3 regions of the Sphingobium sp. TomTYG75 genome follow, and region 2 is predicted to be linked to each of the others. Evidence: riboswitches for the same ligand, from Rfam matches in the RefSeq annotation. Region 2 holds a riboswitch; each other region holds the start of a gene.
What was found. A riboswitch is a leader RNA that binds a small molecule or an ion and turns the genes downstream of it on or off. The one in region 2 is predicted to bind cobalamin.
Positions count from the first base shown of each region.

Region 1: another riboswitch for cobalamin. It lies ahead of ACYU81_RS15075 (TonB-dependent receptor); the one in region 2 lies ahead of ACYU81_RS16805 (HoxN/HupN/NixA family nickel/cobalt transporter).
Region 3: another riboswitch for cobalamin. It lies ahead of ACYU81_RS09570 (TonB-dependent receptor plug domain-containing protein); the one in region 2 lies ahead of ACYU81_RS16805 (HoxN/HupN/NixA family nickel/cobalt transporter).

Region 1 covers NZ_BSRE01000002.1:293,661-298,616, reverse strand. Annotated here, with positions in the region: gene ACYU81_RS15085 (MaoC family dehydratase) at 1-255, shown strand, start outside; gene ACYU81_RS15080 (hypothetical protein) at 294-536, opposite strand; gene ACYU81_RS15075 (TonB-dependent receptor) at 767-2,785, opposite strand; cobalamin riboswitch at 2,966-3,212, opposite strand; gene ACYU81_RS15070 (hypothetical protein) at 3,550-3,729, opposite strand; gene ACYU81_RS15065 (LysR family transcriptional regulator) at 3,914-4,807, opposite strand; gene ACYU81_RS15060 (malate synthase G) at 4,916-4,956, shown strand, end outside.
Region 2 covers NZ_BSRE01000002.1:682,466-687,421, reverse strand. Annotated here, with positions in the region: gene ACYU81_RS16815 (DUF1636 domain-containing protein) at 1-104, opposite strand, end outside; cobalamin riboswitch at 265-453, opposite strand; gene fdhD (formate dehydrogenase accessory sulfurtransferase FdhD) at 501-1,283, opposite strand; cobalamin riboswitch at 1,375-1,620, shown strand; gene ACYU81_RS16805 (HoxN/HupN/NixA family nickel/cobalt transporter) at 1,793-2,842, shown strand; gene cobW (cobalamin biosynthesis protein CobW) at 2,839-3,879, shown strand; gene cobN (cobaltochelatase subunit CobN) at 3,879-4,956, shown strand, end outside.
Region 3 covers NZ_BSRE01000001.1:1,897,296-1,902,251, forward strand. Annotated here, with positions in the region: gene ACYU81_RS09555 (molybdopterin-dependent oxidoreductase) at 1-1,560, shown strand, start outside; gene cobA (uroporphyrinogen-III C-methyltransferase) at 1,547-2,329, shown strand; gene mobA (molybdenum cofactor guanylyltransferase) at 2,414-2,950, opposite strand; cobalamin riboswitch at 3,012-3,236, shown strand; gene ACYU81_RS09570 (TonB-dependent receptor plug domain-containing protein) at 3,408-4,956, shown strand, end outside.

The sequences.
Region 1 (4,956 bases), 390 kb from region 2:
CTGCCGCATCTGTGCGCCGACGCGCGAGGCGACATCGTTCCCGACGGCGCCACGGAGATCAATTATGGCAGCAACAAGCTGCGTTTCCTGGCGCCCGTTCGATCCGGCAAACGTGTGCGCGGAAAGTTCAAGCCGCTGGAGATCGTCGAAAAGCGGCCGGGGCAGATTCAGCTGACCACCGAGGCGACGGTCGAGATAGAAGGCGAGAGCAAGCCCGCCCTCATCTGCGAATGGATCACCCAGTTCCAGCTTTGAAACGGCAATCGTCGGCGTAGGTGGATTGGGCTATCCATTCAGGCGGCGGTGTTGGTCGCGTGCAGGCCGAAGGCCATGCGCGCGGCGTTGATGGTGTATTCATACTCCTCGCTGCCGGGTACGAGGTCGTGCCAGTTCTTGTGCGTGATCGCGGCGAAACTGTCCTGCCATATCTTGCAGGCGATCAGTTGTATTTCTGTTTCCTTGGGGGCGCGCTGTGCTTCCAGGCAGTCACGCAATATCGCGTGAAAAACGGCGCCCCTTAATGGTGCGTGTTTCATTGGCATCCTCTCCAGGCTACTGATTCTTTGTCCAGATTGCCGAGGGGAAAATTGCATAGAGGCGAAAAGACGTCAACTACGTCTCAAAATTTCCACGGGTATTTAACATGTATTCTATTGTAGTTTGACCGTTGCCCTATCCACTTTTACTTTATGAACATCGCCGTTCATTATGTAAGCCATTGATTGGGAAGGCCGCAGGCTCTTTCTAGACGCGGCCTTCCCCAGCATCAGAAGCTGAACTTGACGCCGCCTCTCACCGTTCGCGGTTCGACCACGCGGCTTAGCCTCCCTTCGACAGGCTCCGCATCTGCGGCGGGAAGGTAGGACTCGTAATAATAAGCGATGTCCTTGTCCCCGCTGCCAAGGATGTTGAGCAGTTCGGCATAGACTTGCACCCGCTTCCCCTTCCAGGCGGCGCGCGCGTTGACGACCGTGCTACCGGAATCGCGCACGCTATTGTCATCGATCAGCGGCGAGGGGCCAAGGTGACGGACGCGGATGCTGGCTTCCCATGGATCGAGCACGATGGCAGCCCCGGCGGACGCGGCGTTTTTGAAGGCGTTGGGAATATGGTCGCCATTGGTATAGCGGCTGTGGCTGGCGGTGTAATTGCCGTCGAAGGCGAGCCAGGGGAGCGGGCGCCAGAAAGCGACAAGCTCATAGCCGTGGCGGCGGCTGGCTCCGCTGGGTTCGACCGCGTTGGAGTCGCCGACGAAGCGCAACTCGCTCCCGACATTGAGCCACCAATAGGTCGCGGTGAAGGTGAAGCCGGGTAGTTGCAGGCGGCCGCCCAATTCCTTGCCCGTGCCGCGCACGAGCATCGGGACAGGCGTGTCGACATTGACCGCGCCGCGCGCATCGTTGGAATGAAAGCCCCGGCCCCAATTGGCATAAAGTTCGACATGCGGCGTGATTGCCCAGGCCGCCGACGCCTTGGGAGAGACGAGCGTGTCCGATCCGCTGCCTTCGCCTAGCGCGGCGGCGACGGCGTCGCGGGCGCGGACGTCATAATGATAATAGTCGCCGCGCAGGCCGCCAGTGATGCGCAAGCCCGGCAGCGGCGTGACGGTGGCTTCGCCATAAAGGGCGGCTGACCCCTGCTTTACGCGATAGCGGCCGAGCGAGGAGAGGAAAGCGCGGTTCGACGTGCGATTGACGCCGACATTGCCGATCGCGTCATAGCGATTTTCCGTGCCGAGCTTCAGTTGCAGTGCCGGGGCGATGTCCCAACGCTTTTCGCCGGTGAAGCCCAGTACCCAGCGTCGATCGAACTGCTCGATCTGCGCGCTGGTGCCGTCGGGATCGGTGTAGGTGGGGTTGGAGAACATCGTCCAGTCATAGAATTGCGCATAGAGATTGGTGCGCCATGTCGGCTGGATGGTAGCGATGTTGCCGATGATGCGCGTCGTTTCCCCGCGCGCGGAAGGATCGGGCGAACAGAAGACATCGGGGCAGAGCGGCGTGCCGATGATCCGTTCGGGTATCTGCTCGGTCGGGCGCCATGTCGCGCGATAGGCGTGGAGCGTGGCGTCGATCTTACCGGCCCCGGCGGGGAGCGTATATTTGGCGAAGCCTGCATAGTGGCGCAGATGTTCGGCCTCCTGCCACGGGCCGTCATAAGCCTTGGCCTGGGCGACGAGGGTGAGATTGCCTGCGCCCGCCTTTACCGTGCCGCCTGCCGCCAACCTGCGCCAACCGAAGGAGCCGCCCTCCGCCGCGATCCATGGGCGGTCATAGCCGTCGATCGTGGTCATATTGGCCGCGCCCGCGAGTGCGAAGTCGCCACCATCGGCGCGATAGGGGCCTTTTCGAAAATCCTCCCTCGCGATGATTTCGGGGATGAGGCCGTTCAGGTCGAGATAGCCCTGGCCGTGACCGTGTGTGCGGAAGTTCATCTGAACCCCGTCAATATAGGTGGTGAAGTCGGACCCATGATCGAGATTGAAGCCGCGCAGGAAATACTGATTGGCCTTGCCGCTGCCCGAATGTTGGGCCGCGACCATGCCCGGCACGGCTTCGAGCAGTTCGGCGACGCGCAGCAGCGGGCGGACGAGAAGGTCCGCGCCGCCGACGCTGCCCTCGCTTGCCGCATGAGCGGTGCCGATCTTGTCCTCTCCCCGGCCGAAGACGACGATGGTGTTCGCATCCTCGCCCGCGTCATTCGCATCGGCAGCGAAGGCGGGGAATGGGAGGAGCGTGGCGGTCAGCGCGCAGGCAGCGCGGTGGAGTTGATTGGGTAGTTTCACTTGATGCACTCCGGGCGTCTGGCGACACTCGGCGAGAGACCTGCCGCCAGACGGCGACCGGCGCGCGCCGACGGCCGGACGCCCCCAAGGCGACCGCCAGCGTCACCGAAGCGGCCTCTCGCCGCTCGTTCGTCGCTCAGACGGAAACTACCGTGCCGCGGCCATCCCCTGGACCAAGGCAAGAGCGACCAGACGCTGGCAGGTCTCCTGGCTCGCGGGTCATCGCTTGATGCACGGCCTTCCCGGGCCTCGCAGGATTTAGCGTCCGGCCCAGTGACTTGCCCCATCCCGCCTATGAGGTGGGGCGATGTGCATCGCGCTCGCCGCTTACAGTTGCAGGGACAGCCTTGGCTTGGGGAGGCGGGTGCCTCCTTTACCATGTTCCCTTTTAAGCCTCTTTCGAGGCACCGGCGCGATCATGCCCGGGGGTTGCCCGGGTGACGGGAGCGATAGCGGAGCTGTGGGGGTAGGGCAAGGGGGGGTGGTTGGGTGAGGTAACTTACCCCCTCTCCCCTTCAGGGGAGAGGGTTGGGGAGAGGGGAGCGGCGGTCGTGCTTTGCGTTCCCCTCTCCCGCCTTCGCTATGCTCGGCACCCTCTCCCCTGAAGGGGAGAGGGAATGGGCGTGTCCCTCATTTTTCCGTTTGTCATCCCAGCGGAAGCTGGGATCCCCTTGCTAGGAGGCGCGTGGTCGCCTGAGATGCCAGCTTTCGCTGGCATGACGGTACGTGGTGGGACGCTGGCGTAGCCGCTTGGCGTTGATGGATCAGTTCAGCGTCGCGCCGCGCTCGCGCTGGAGGCGTAGGGCCATGGCTTGGTAGCGGACGGCGCGTTCATTGTGGAGGGCGATGGTGGCCTGGTCTGCGCCGCGAAGGCGGGCTTCCCTGGCTTGCCGCGCTTCCTGGGCGGCGCAGGCGGAAAAATGTGATGCGTCATTGGGGCGCATGGCCCTTATCCTCTCTCAATTTCTTATGGCTCGAACGATAACATCGGCCTGTTTCCCGCTGCCATTACGCAGGTTAACGCCGGAAAGCTTCTGTTTTTTGACAGTCGGCTTGCAAATGATTTCAGGAGGGGATTTCTGCGCTTCTCAAGCAGTTGAGCGGATGGCGCTAAGGGGCTTCATGCTATCAACCGCCCCGGTTCCACGATGCATCGCGGAAGATGTCGCGCAGGAAGCCAATGAAGGCGTCTACGGCGGCGGGACGGCCTGCGGCGCGGGGGTGGACGGCGTGAACGGCAAGGTCAGCGGGGCCTTCCCAGCTATCGAGGACGCGGAGGAGGCTGCCTTCCGCGATCAGGTCGCCCACGTCCCAGAGCGAGCGCAAGGCAATCCCGACGCCGGTGAGGGCGAGTTCGCGCACGATTTCGCTGCTGTTGGTGCGGACATGGCTTTGGCCATCGATCAGCTTGCGCGCACGGCCATTCACCAGCCGCCATGGCAATTGTCCATCGGCCGCGAGCAGGCGGTGGCGGGGGAGGTCGGCGATCTTGTCCGGAATGCCATGCACGGCGAGATAGGCGGGGCTGGCGCAGAGGATGCGGCGGTTGGTGGCGAGATGATGTCCCTCCAGATGGGGAGGAATGTCGCTGGTGATGCGGATTGCCACGTCGATGCGCTCGGCAAGCAGGTCTTCATAGGCGTCGGACAGGTTGAGTTCGAGATCAACGCGCGGATGCAGATCCAGAAAGCGGCCGACATGGGGCGCCACATGCAGGCGGCCGAAGGAGGTGGGCGCCGAAATGCGCAGCGGCCCGGACGCGCTCCGGTGCCGACTGGTGACGCGTTGCTCCGCCTGTTGGATGGCGTCGAGAATGGCGACAAGGTCGCGGTGCAGGCTGGCGCCTTCCTCCGTGAGGGCAAGGCGGCGGGTGGTGCGGTGGATGAGGCGGACGCCGAGGCGCGCCTCCAGCCGGGAGAGGCGTTTGGACATCATGGCAGGCGAGATGTTCAATATGCGGCCCGCCGCCGAAAGGCTGCCTGCATCCACCGCGCGGGCGAAGAGAAGATAATCGGGATCCATCGATGATCTTTTCCTGTGAGGAACAGATGCTTTGAGTTCTTGTTGTCTAGTGCGAGGATGGAGAGGGGTCTATAGGCTTTCGTCACAGTTTTGGATGGAGAGTTGCCCATGGACGGCATGATCGAGAAATCGGGCCTGATGGTTGCCGC
Region 2 (4,956 bases):
AGTGCGCCGCCGCGCCGCCCTGCCCCATCCTCCCGCTGATCGGCGGACAGGCGGCATGTCGAACAGACCACCACCGATGCCTTGTTTTCGACAGCGCACAGCATCAGCGGCGCGCTTCCATAACCATGTAAACATGAAAGACCGTCATCATGGCCCTCCTCGCAAAATCGAACCGCAAACGGCCCTGCCCGGCCGGATGGCGAGCAAGGCGGTGGCTGTCGTCCGCGAGGGGAACCCCGTTCGTCCGGCACACCCTGTCCGGTCGAAGAACGACTGCGGCAGGCAGGTCTCCTGGCTCACGGGTCGCTGCGCACCGGCCGCCTTCTCGGAGGAAAGTTCCTCCAATGGCTGCGTGGCCGGTCCACTCACCGCTTACAGTTGCAGGGGCAGCGCGGGCATTACACCCGACTTCCCTTTTGATCCCCGAGGGGAACCTGTCGCGGGGCTGCTGATAAAGAGGCGGCGGCGCGTCCGCAAGCGGTAGATGGAGCGGCGCTTCGTCAGTCGGGCAGGTCGCCCGCCGCGAGCACGGCATCGGGCCGGGCAAGCACGACGATCGGCAATCCCGCGCTGGCCGCGCGCTCGGCTGCCAGACGGGTCGGGGCGGAGATGGTGACGAGCAGCGGGCAATTGGCGAGCGCCGCCTTTTCCACCAGCTCAAAGGAACAGCGGGAGGACAGCAGCGCGAAGCCGCCATCCCAGGATAGCTGCCGATGCCGCATTGCCCCGATCAGCTTGTCGAAGGCATTGTGGCGGCCCACATCTTCATAGGCGAGGCGGATCGCGCCATCCGCTCCGGCCAGCGCAGCGACATGAACCGCGCCAGTTTGCCGATTGAGCGGCTGGTGCGCGGCAAGATCGCGCAAGGCGCCGAAGATCGCTTCCCAGCTCGCGTTTGATCGGGCTGTCACGGCAGGCAAGGGCCGCATCGCCTGTTCCAGATTTTCCACGCCGCACAGACCACAAGAGGAATCGGAGACGCGATGACGGACCCGGCCGAGCAGCCCCTCGACGCGGTCTTCCGGCAGCGTGGCCCGCGCGACAAGGCCCTGCTCCGTAGCATGGACATCGACGTCGATCGGCGCGTCGGATGGGATGACCAGCCGCTCGGCCAGCGCGAACCCCTGCACCAGTTCCGCAACGTCGGCGGGCGTCGCCATCAACACGGCATAGCCAACGCCGTTGAACTCGATCGCGACGGGCACTTCCTCCGCCAACTCGCGCGTCACGGGCGATGCTTCGCCATCGGGGGTGATGCGGGTGAAGGAGGAGGGCGAAGACATAGGGCCGGTCTAGGCGGGCAATGTACCTCCGGCAAGCAAATGGACGCGGCCATGCAACTGCCGCTTCCCTTTGGTGGCTAAGCCATCTATGCACGGCCACGATCGCGCCGGTGCCCGAAAGGGCTTTAAAGGGAATGCGGTGCGGGGTGCTAACGAGGCGCCCAAATCCGCGGCTGTCCCTGCAACTGTAAGCGGTGAGCGAGACGCATATCGACCTTCCGTCACTTGTCGGAGGGTCAGCCACTGGGCCGGACGCTAAATCATGCGAGGCCTGGGAAGGCCATGTGTCGAGCGATGACCCGCAAGCCAGGAGACCTGTCGGCGTCTGGTCGCTCTTGCTTTGGCCCAGGGGATGGCCGGGGCACGGTATTCCGTCTGAGCGACGCGTGCGGCGGGACCGCACCGGCTTCATGTGCCGGACGCTTCATCGCGTCCGTCCGGCGCGGAATGTCGGCCGCTTAGCGGAGGTCCCGTCCAGTCTCGCTGACGCTGACGGGAGCCATGCTTTTATGGCCATGCAATTTCCGGCGCTTCGTCGCCGTGCCACTTTCATGTTCGCGGGGCTGATCGCCGCCAACATCGCGTTATGGCTTTGCGCCTTGCTGATCTTTGCGGGCGACACGATGATGCTGGGCACCGCCCTGCTCGCCTGGAGCCTGGGCCTGCGCCACGCAGTCGATGCCGACCATATCGCCGCCATCGACAATGTGACCCGCAAGCTGATGCAGGAAGGTCAGCGGCCGCTGACCGTCGGCCTGTGGTTCGCGATCGGCCATAGCGGGATCGTGCTGATCGCCGCCGTCGGAATCGCTTTCGCCGCCAGCGCGCTTAGCCGTGTCGAGGCGGCGGGCGAGATCGGCGGGACGATCGCGACGATCATCTCCGCCACCTTCCTCTTTGCCATTGCCGCGATGAACCTCATCATCCTGCGGTCGGTTCTAAAGACCTTCAACCACGTCCGCAGTGGTGGCGCCTATGTCGATGAAGATATGGACATATTGCTGGGCAATCGGGGCATGTTGGCCCGGCTGTTTCGACCGCTGTTCCGACTGGTGACGCGCAGCTGGCACATGGCGCCGCTGGGCTTTCTGTTCGGGCTAGGATTTGACACAGCGACCGAAGTCGCGATCCTCGGCCTGTCGGCAGGGCAAGCGGCGAGCGGGCTTTCGATCGCGACCGTACTCATATTCCCCTTGCTGTTCGCGGCGGGCATGGCGCTGATCGACACGGCGGACGGCGCGCTGATGATGGGCGCCTATCAATGGGCGTTCGTGAAGCCGATCCGCAAACTCTACTACAACATCACCATCACGCTGGTGTCGGCGCTGGTTGCGATCGTCATCGGCGGGATCGAGGCGGCGGCGCTGCTGGGCGACAAGCTGGGCCTGACCGGCGGCGTCTGGTCGGTGGCCGCCGATCTGGGTGAGCATTTCAACAGCCTGGGCTTCTTCATCATCGGCCTGTTCGCCGCCTGCTGGCTGGTGAGCTGGGTCATCTACCGCTGGAAGCGCTTCGACGAGATCGAGGTGCTCCTCCCCAATCAAGGACAGACAATATGAGCAAGGTTCCTGCCACCGTCATCACCGGATTTCTGGGTGCTGGAAAGACGACGCTGATCCGCCATTTGATCGAGAATGCGGGTGGGCGGCGGCTAGCGCTGATCATCAACGAATTTGGCGATGTCGGCGTCGATGGATCGCTGGTGAAGGGCTGCGGCGATGAGGCCTGCCCGGATGAGGATATTATCGAACTGGCCAATGGCTGCATCTGCTGCACCGTGGCGGACGATTTCCTGCCCACGATGCAGCGGCTGCTCGACCGGGATGTGCCGCCCGATCATATCATCATCGAGACATCGGGCCTCGCCCTGCCCAAGCCGCTGGTGAAGGCCTTTCAGTGGCCCGATATCCGGACACGGGCGACGGTGGACGGGGTGATTGCACTCATCGATGCCGATGCACTGGCGGCGGGCCGCTTCGCCCATGACGAGGAAGCGCTGGCTGCCGCTCGGGCGGCTGATCCGACGCTGGACCATGACAGCCCGATCGAGGAGCTTTTCGAGGATCAGCTGGCCTGTGCCGACCTTGTGCTGCTGAACAAGACAGACCTGGTCGCGCCGGAAAGGCTTGCGGAACTGGAGCGGGATCTGGCGGCGGAAATCCGGCCGGGCGTGCGTATCGTCCGCACCGCGCGGGGGGAGATCGACCCGGCGGTCCTGCTCGGCCTTGATGCCGGGGTCGAGGACCAGATTGACGCCCGCCCCTCCCACCATGACGAGGAGGAGGATCATGATCATGAGGATTTCGACAGCTTCGTCATGGAGTTGGGGGAATTGGGCAATCCTGCGCCGCTGCTGGATGCTCTGAAGCAGGTCATAGCCGATCACGACATATTGCGGGTGAAGGGCTTCGTCGCCATTGCGGGCCGTCCGGCAAGGCTGGTCATTCAGGCGGTCGGGCCACGCATCCAGCATCATTATGACCGGCACTGGCAGGTGCATGAGGAGCGCCGATCGCGACTGGTGGTGATCGGGCAGGCGGGGCTGGACCGGGCGGCGATCGAACGGGCATTCATCCAGCAGATGGCGGTCGCCTGATGCATTTGCTGACCGCCACGCCCGGCACCGTCTCCAACGGGGACGAAGCGATCGACCTTGGCCAATCGCCGGGCGACATCGTGCTGCTGACCGTGGCGGACAGCGACCTTGCCTGCTTTGCGAGCGCCGCCGCCATTCTGGGGGAAGGCGGGCCGTCGATCAGGCTGGCCAATCTCCTTCAGCTCAAGCATCCCTATTCGGTCGATCTCTATGTCGAGAATGTGATTTCCCACGCGAAATTCGTCTGCGTGGTACTGTTGGGGGGTAAGAGCTATTGGCCCTATGGCATTGAGGAAATTGCCAATGTCGCGCGCGACAGGGGCATTGCCTTCGCCGCCATCGCGGATGGGCGGGAGGATGATCCCGAACTGCGGATGGCGTCCACCCTGCCCCCGAAAATATGCGACCGGCTACGCGATTATCTGCGGCAGGGTGGCGTCGCCAATGCCACGGCTTTTCTAAGGACCGCCGCGCGGATTGCAGGGTTGGACGCGGGCGCGCCCGACGCGCCGGTTCCGCTCGCCGACGCGGGCTTTTATCTTCCCGGTGTCGAACGCCCGACGCTGGAACAGGTGAAGGCCGGTTGGATATCCGGCCAGCCGACAGCGCTGTTCCTTTTCTACCGCGCCTTGTTGATCGCCGGAACGCTGGAGGCGGTGGACGCGATGATCGCGGGATTGGGGGCTGCGGGGCTTAATGTCCTGCCGGTCCATGTACGGGCGTTGCGGGAACCCTTTGCGCGCGACTTTCTGGAAGGAGTGATCGGGGTAGCTCGACCGGACGTCATTCTGAACGCCACCGCCTTTGCCGCATCGGCGCCCGGCGAACCGCGCACGCCATCCATATTGGAGCAGGCCGATTGCCCGATTCTTCAGACCTTGTTCGCCAGCGCCGAACAGGCGGCGTGGCAGGATAGCGCGCGGGGGCTGGGTCCGCGCGACTTGGCGATGCATATTGCCTTGCCCGAAGTGGATGGGCGCATCTTCACCCGCGCGGTCGCTTTCAAGGCCGCCGCCCGCTTCGATGCGCGAACGGAATGCAGCATCGTGGTGCCGCAGCTTCTGGCTGATCGTGTGC
Region 3 (4,956 bases), on a different contig from region 2:
CCGGAAAATGTTGAGCGGGTGGGACGTTTCTGGGCCGCCCCGAACATGGCGACCAAGCCCGGCCTCAAAGCCGTCGACCTGTTCCGCGCCATCAACGAAGGCCGGGTCAAGGCGCTCTGGGTGATGGCGACCAACCCCGCCGTCTCGCTCCCCGACGCGAACCGCGTCCGCGAAGCGTTGGAATCCGTCCCCTTCCTCGTCGTGTCGGACATCATCGCCGACACCGACACCAGCGTCCATGCCGACGTCCGCCTGCCCGCCGCCGGGTGGGGCGAGAAGGACGGCACCGTCACCAATAGCGACCGCACAATCAGCCGCCAGCGCCCCTTCCTGGCGCTCCCCGGCGACGCCAAACCCGACTGGTGGATCGTCAAGGAAGTTGCCCGCCGCATGGGCTTTCGAAACGCCTTCGCCTATGACCGGCCCGCCGACATCTGGCGCGAACATGCCCGCCTGACCGCCTATCAGAATGACGGCCAGCGCCTGCTCAACCTCCGTGCCCAGGCCACCATCGGCAACGACGCCTATGAAGCGATGGAGCCCTTCCGCTGGGGCGGCGACAAGCCCTTTGCCGATGGCTGCTTCTCCACCCCCGACGGCAAGGCGCGGCTGGTCCTCACCAAGCAAATGGACCTTCAGGAGCCGCTCAAGCAGTGGCCCATGACGCTCAACACCGGCCGTTACCGCGACCAGTGGCACACGATGACGCGCACCGGTCTCTCAGCCAAGCTCGCCCGCCATCGCGAGGAGCCGCTGGTCGATATCCACCCGCAGGACGCGCAGGAACTGGGCATTTGCGACGGCGACCTCGCCCGCGTCCAGACCGCGCAGGGCAACAGCATCTTCCGCGTGGCTTTCAGCGAAGGCCAGCGTGTGGGTGAAATCTTCACCCCGATCCACTGGACGGATCAGGTCTCCACAGGCGGCCGCACCGGCCTGCTGCCCCGGCCGCTCGTCGATCCCCATTCCGGCCAGCCCGGCTTCAAATCGACGCCCGCCAGCATCGAAAAGGTCGCGACGGAGTGGAAGGGCTTCCTCATCCTGCGCGGCGAGCAGCCCGCCAAGGTCCCCTGCCTCTGGGCCACGAAGGTCACCGTTCCGGGCGGCGCGCTCTACGAAGTCGCGGGCAATGGCGACCCCGTGCGGCTTGAAGCCTGCCTGCCCAAAGGCGACCGCGTCGAAGCCGTCGACATGACGCGCGGCACCCGCCGCGTCGCGATCATCCGGGAAGGCAAGCTGGCCGCAGTCCTCTTCGTCACCCGCACCGGCCTGCTCCCTTCGCGCGATTGGCTCATCGGCCAGCTTGAGGCGGAAGAGGTGGGCGCATCCGTCCTCGCCGCGCGCGGTCCCGGCAACCAGCCTGACAAGGGGCCGACCATCTGCGTCTGCTTCGACATCGGCCTCAACCAGATCGTCGCCGCCATCCGCGACCAGAGCCTGGTCGATGTCCCCGCCATCGGCAAGGCGATCGGCGCTGGCACCAATTGCGGGTCCTGCCGTCCCGCGCTCGCCAACATCCTCGCCCAAATTCCGCAGGAGGCCCTTCATGCAGCCGAATGAACTAATCGCCCCGGGTGAAGTCTGGCTGGTCGGCGCAGGCCCCGGCGACCCGGACCTCCTCACCCGCAAGGCCGAAAAGCTGATCGCCGCAGCCGAGATCGTCTTCTACGACGCCCTCGTCGGCCCCGGCGTCCTCGACCTCATCCCGCAAGGTGTCGATCGGGTCAGCGTCGGCAAGCGCTCCGGCCGCCACAGCAAGGCACAGGAAAGCATCAACGACCTCCTCCTCGCCGCCGCCAAAGCAGGCAAGCGCGTCGTGCGCCTGAAAGGCGGCGACCCCTCGGTATTCGGCCGCTCGTCCGAAGAGATGGAGCATCTCGCCGCCGACGGCATCCGCTTCCGCATCTGCCCCGGCATCACCACGGCAAGCGCAGCCGCTGCAAGCGGCAGCGCCTCGCTCACCCTGCGCGGCAAGGCGCGGGGCCTGACGCTGGTGACCGCGCATCTCAAAGCCGGTGAACCGCTCAAGCTCGACTGGGAAGCGCTGGCCCGTCCCGGCGGCACGCTCGGCATCTATATGGGCCGCGCCGCCGCCGGAGAGATCAGCCGCCAGCTGATCGCCGCCGGGCGCGATCCAGAAACGCCGGTGATGGTGGCGGTCAACGTCTCGCTCCCCACCGAACGCCTGATCCGCGGCAAGCTCTCCGCGCTTGCCTTTCTGGTCGCCACGATCAGCGATGAAGACCCGACCCTGCTGCTGATCGGCGAAGCGGTGGCGGGAACGTCCATGCCTGTAGGGGTTGCAGCCAGCGTCGCTCTTCAGCTTTGAAGATCGGCTCTGCGCAACTTTTGCCCTGAGCTTGCCGAATGCCCCCGAACTTAGTTGGAAGGAAGGGAGGGGGCTTCGGTAAGCTCAGCTTGGCTCGCGCCAGCGCGCCAGATCCTCCGGCCGGTTGATATTCGGCAGCACCAGTTCCGGCCGCTCCACCAGTCGCGCGCCCACCCGCTCGATCCACCCGAAGATCGAGCGTTTATTCTCTTCCGCCAGATGCGCGTCCAGTTCGTCCGCGAGCGACGCAGGCCAGAAGCCCGCAAGCTGCTGCCCTTTCAGCACCGCCCCACTGTCACCCACAAGCGCCTCCACCAGCGCCGCCGGATAAACGGGCATGTCGCACCCCGTCGTCAGCACCGCATCGTAACCTTGACTGCGCGCATAATGCAGCGCCGCGTTCAGCCCGCCCAGCGGCCCCATGTCCGCCGCTGGCCGATCCGCTAGCCCCGTCAGCCCCTCGACGCTCCGCCCGCAGACCACCACTGCCTCCACATGCGGCGCGATCGCCGCCACAGCATGGTCGATCAGCGTGCGCCCGTCCGGCATCAGCGCGAGAGCCTTGTCGCTTCCGAACCGGGTGGATCGTCCCCCAGCCAGCACCGCACCCAGCAATCGCATTATCCACTCCTTGGCAGAACCCTCAACTTCCCCTATGGCGCGCGGCGTGAGCGGGCAACTGTTCACGAAAGATCGCGCCGGAAAGGGAATGCGGTGCGGACGGGATCACCGTCCAACTCCGCGGCTGTCCCTGCAACTGTAAGCGGCGAGCGCGATGCACAGGGAAACCCGCAAGCCTTCAAAGGGGAAGGCGAGGGGGACCAGCCACTGGACCAAAAGTCCGGGAAGGCGTGCATCACCGCGACGACCCGCGAGCCAGGAAACCTACCGGCGCATGGTCGCTCTTGCCTTGGGTCCAGGGATAGGTCCGGGCACGGTGTTTTCCGTCTGAGCGACGAAGCGGCGCAGGGCCGCATCGGTGCGCGTGACGGGGCTGGCGTCTCTTCTTCCCGCACACCGGCCGCTTATGCGGCAGGCCCTGGGCTCATGTCGCATGGCGCTCAGGGAAGACAGAAATATGATCAGGACCGGAATTTCACTGCTGGCGCTCCTCGCCGCCACCCCCGCGCTCGCCGCAGACGCGGACGAAATCATCGTCACCGCGCTCGGCATCGAACAGCCTACCGATGAAGTCGGGCAGGCGGTGACCGTGATCGACGAAAAGACGATTGAAACCCGCCAGAATGTCAGCGTCGTCGATTTGCTGGTCACCACACCGGGAGTCCGCTTCAATCGTACCGGGAGCTTGGGCAACGTCACCAGCGTGTCGGTGCGTGGCGCCGAAACGACGCAGACGCTGGTGCTGATCGACGGCGTGAAGGTCAACGACCCGAGCGGCATCGGCGATCAATATGATTTCGGCAATTTGCTTGTCGGCAATATCCGCCGGATCGAGGTGCTGCGCGGTTCCAACTCCATTGCCTATGGCAGCCAGGCGATCGGCGGCGTCGTCAACATCATGACCGGTATCCCAAGCGAAGGGTTCGGCGGCAAGGCGTCGGTCGATTATGGCTATGCCGATACGCTGAATGCGAAGGCGGATGTATCGGGCACCAGCGGCATATTGTCGGGCGGCGTGGGCCTCGCCTATTTCCGCACCGATGGCATCTCCGCTGTCTCTTCCGATTTCGGTGGCGCGGAAAAGGATGGCTATGAAAATATCACTGGCAATGCCCGGCTGAAGATCGCCTTCACCGATGATCTGAGCCTCGACCTGCGCGGCTATTATATCAACGGCGATCTCGACTATGACAGCTTCTTTGGCACGCCGGCCGACAGCCCCGACGTCGCGAAGTCCAATCAATATATCGGCTATGCGGGCGTGAATTTGGCGCTGTTCGACGGCAAGCTGACCAACCGGGCGGCCGTTACCTGGTATCAGCAGGATCGCGATTATTATTTCGTGCGCGGCAACGCCCCGGACTTCGGCTATTCCGGGACGAACCTGCGCTTCGAATATGAAGGCGTCTATCAGCCCATCGATGACGTGAAGCTGCTGCTCGGCTATGAACATGAGCGGCCCGATTATGAGTTTTTCGGCTTCGGTTCGCAGGAAAGCCACCGCGCCAACATCGACAGCATCTATGCGCTGGCCGTGGTAAAGCCGGTAGCGGGCCTGTCCATGACAGCAGGGGTGCGTCATGACGATCACAGCCAGTTCGGCGGCGCGACGACGTTCGGCGCGAACGCCAACTACACGCCCAATGGTGGCGCTACCAATTTCCGCCTGAGCTACGGAGAGGGCTTCAAGGCGCCGTCGCTCTATCAGCTTTACGATACATTCAGCGGCAATCCGGACCTGAAGCCCGAGCGTTCGAAGAGCTACGACATCGGCTTCGACCAGAATCTGGGGAGCGACCGGGCGGTGCTGTCCGTCACCGGATTCTGGCGCGACACGCGGGACCAGCTGAATTACGACAATACGACATTCACCTATGGCAATCTGGATCGCACCCGCGCCAAGGGCGTGGAAACGACGCTGACGCTGCGTCCGGTCGATGCACTGACCTTCACCGCCGCCTATAGCTATGTCGATGCGCGTGATCGTTCGCCGGGCAGCGCGGCCT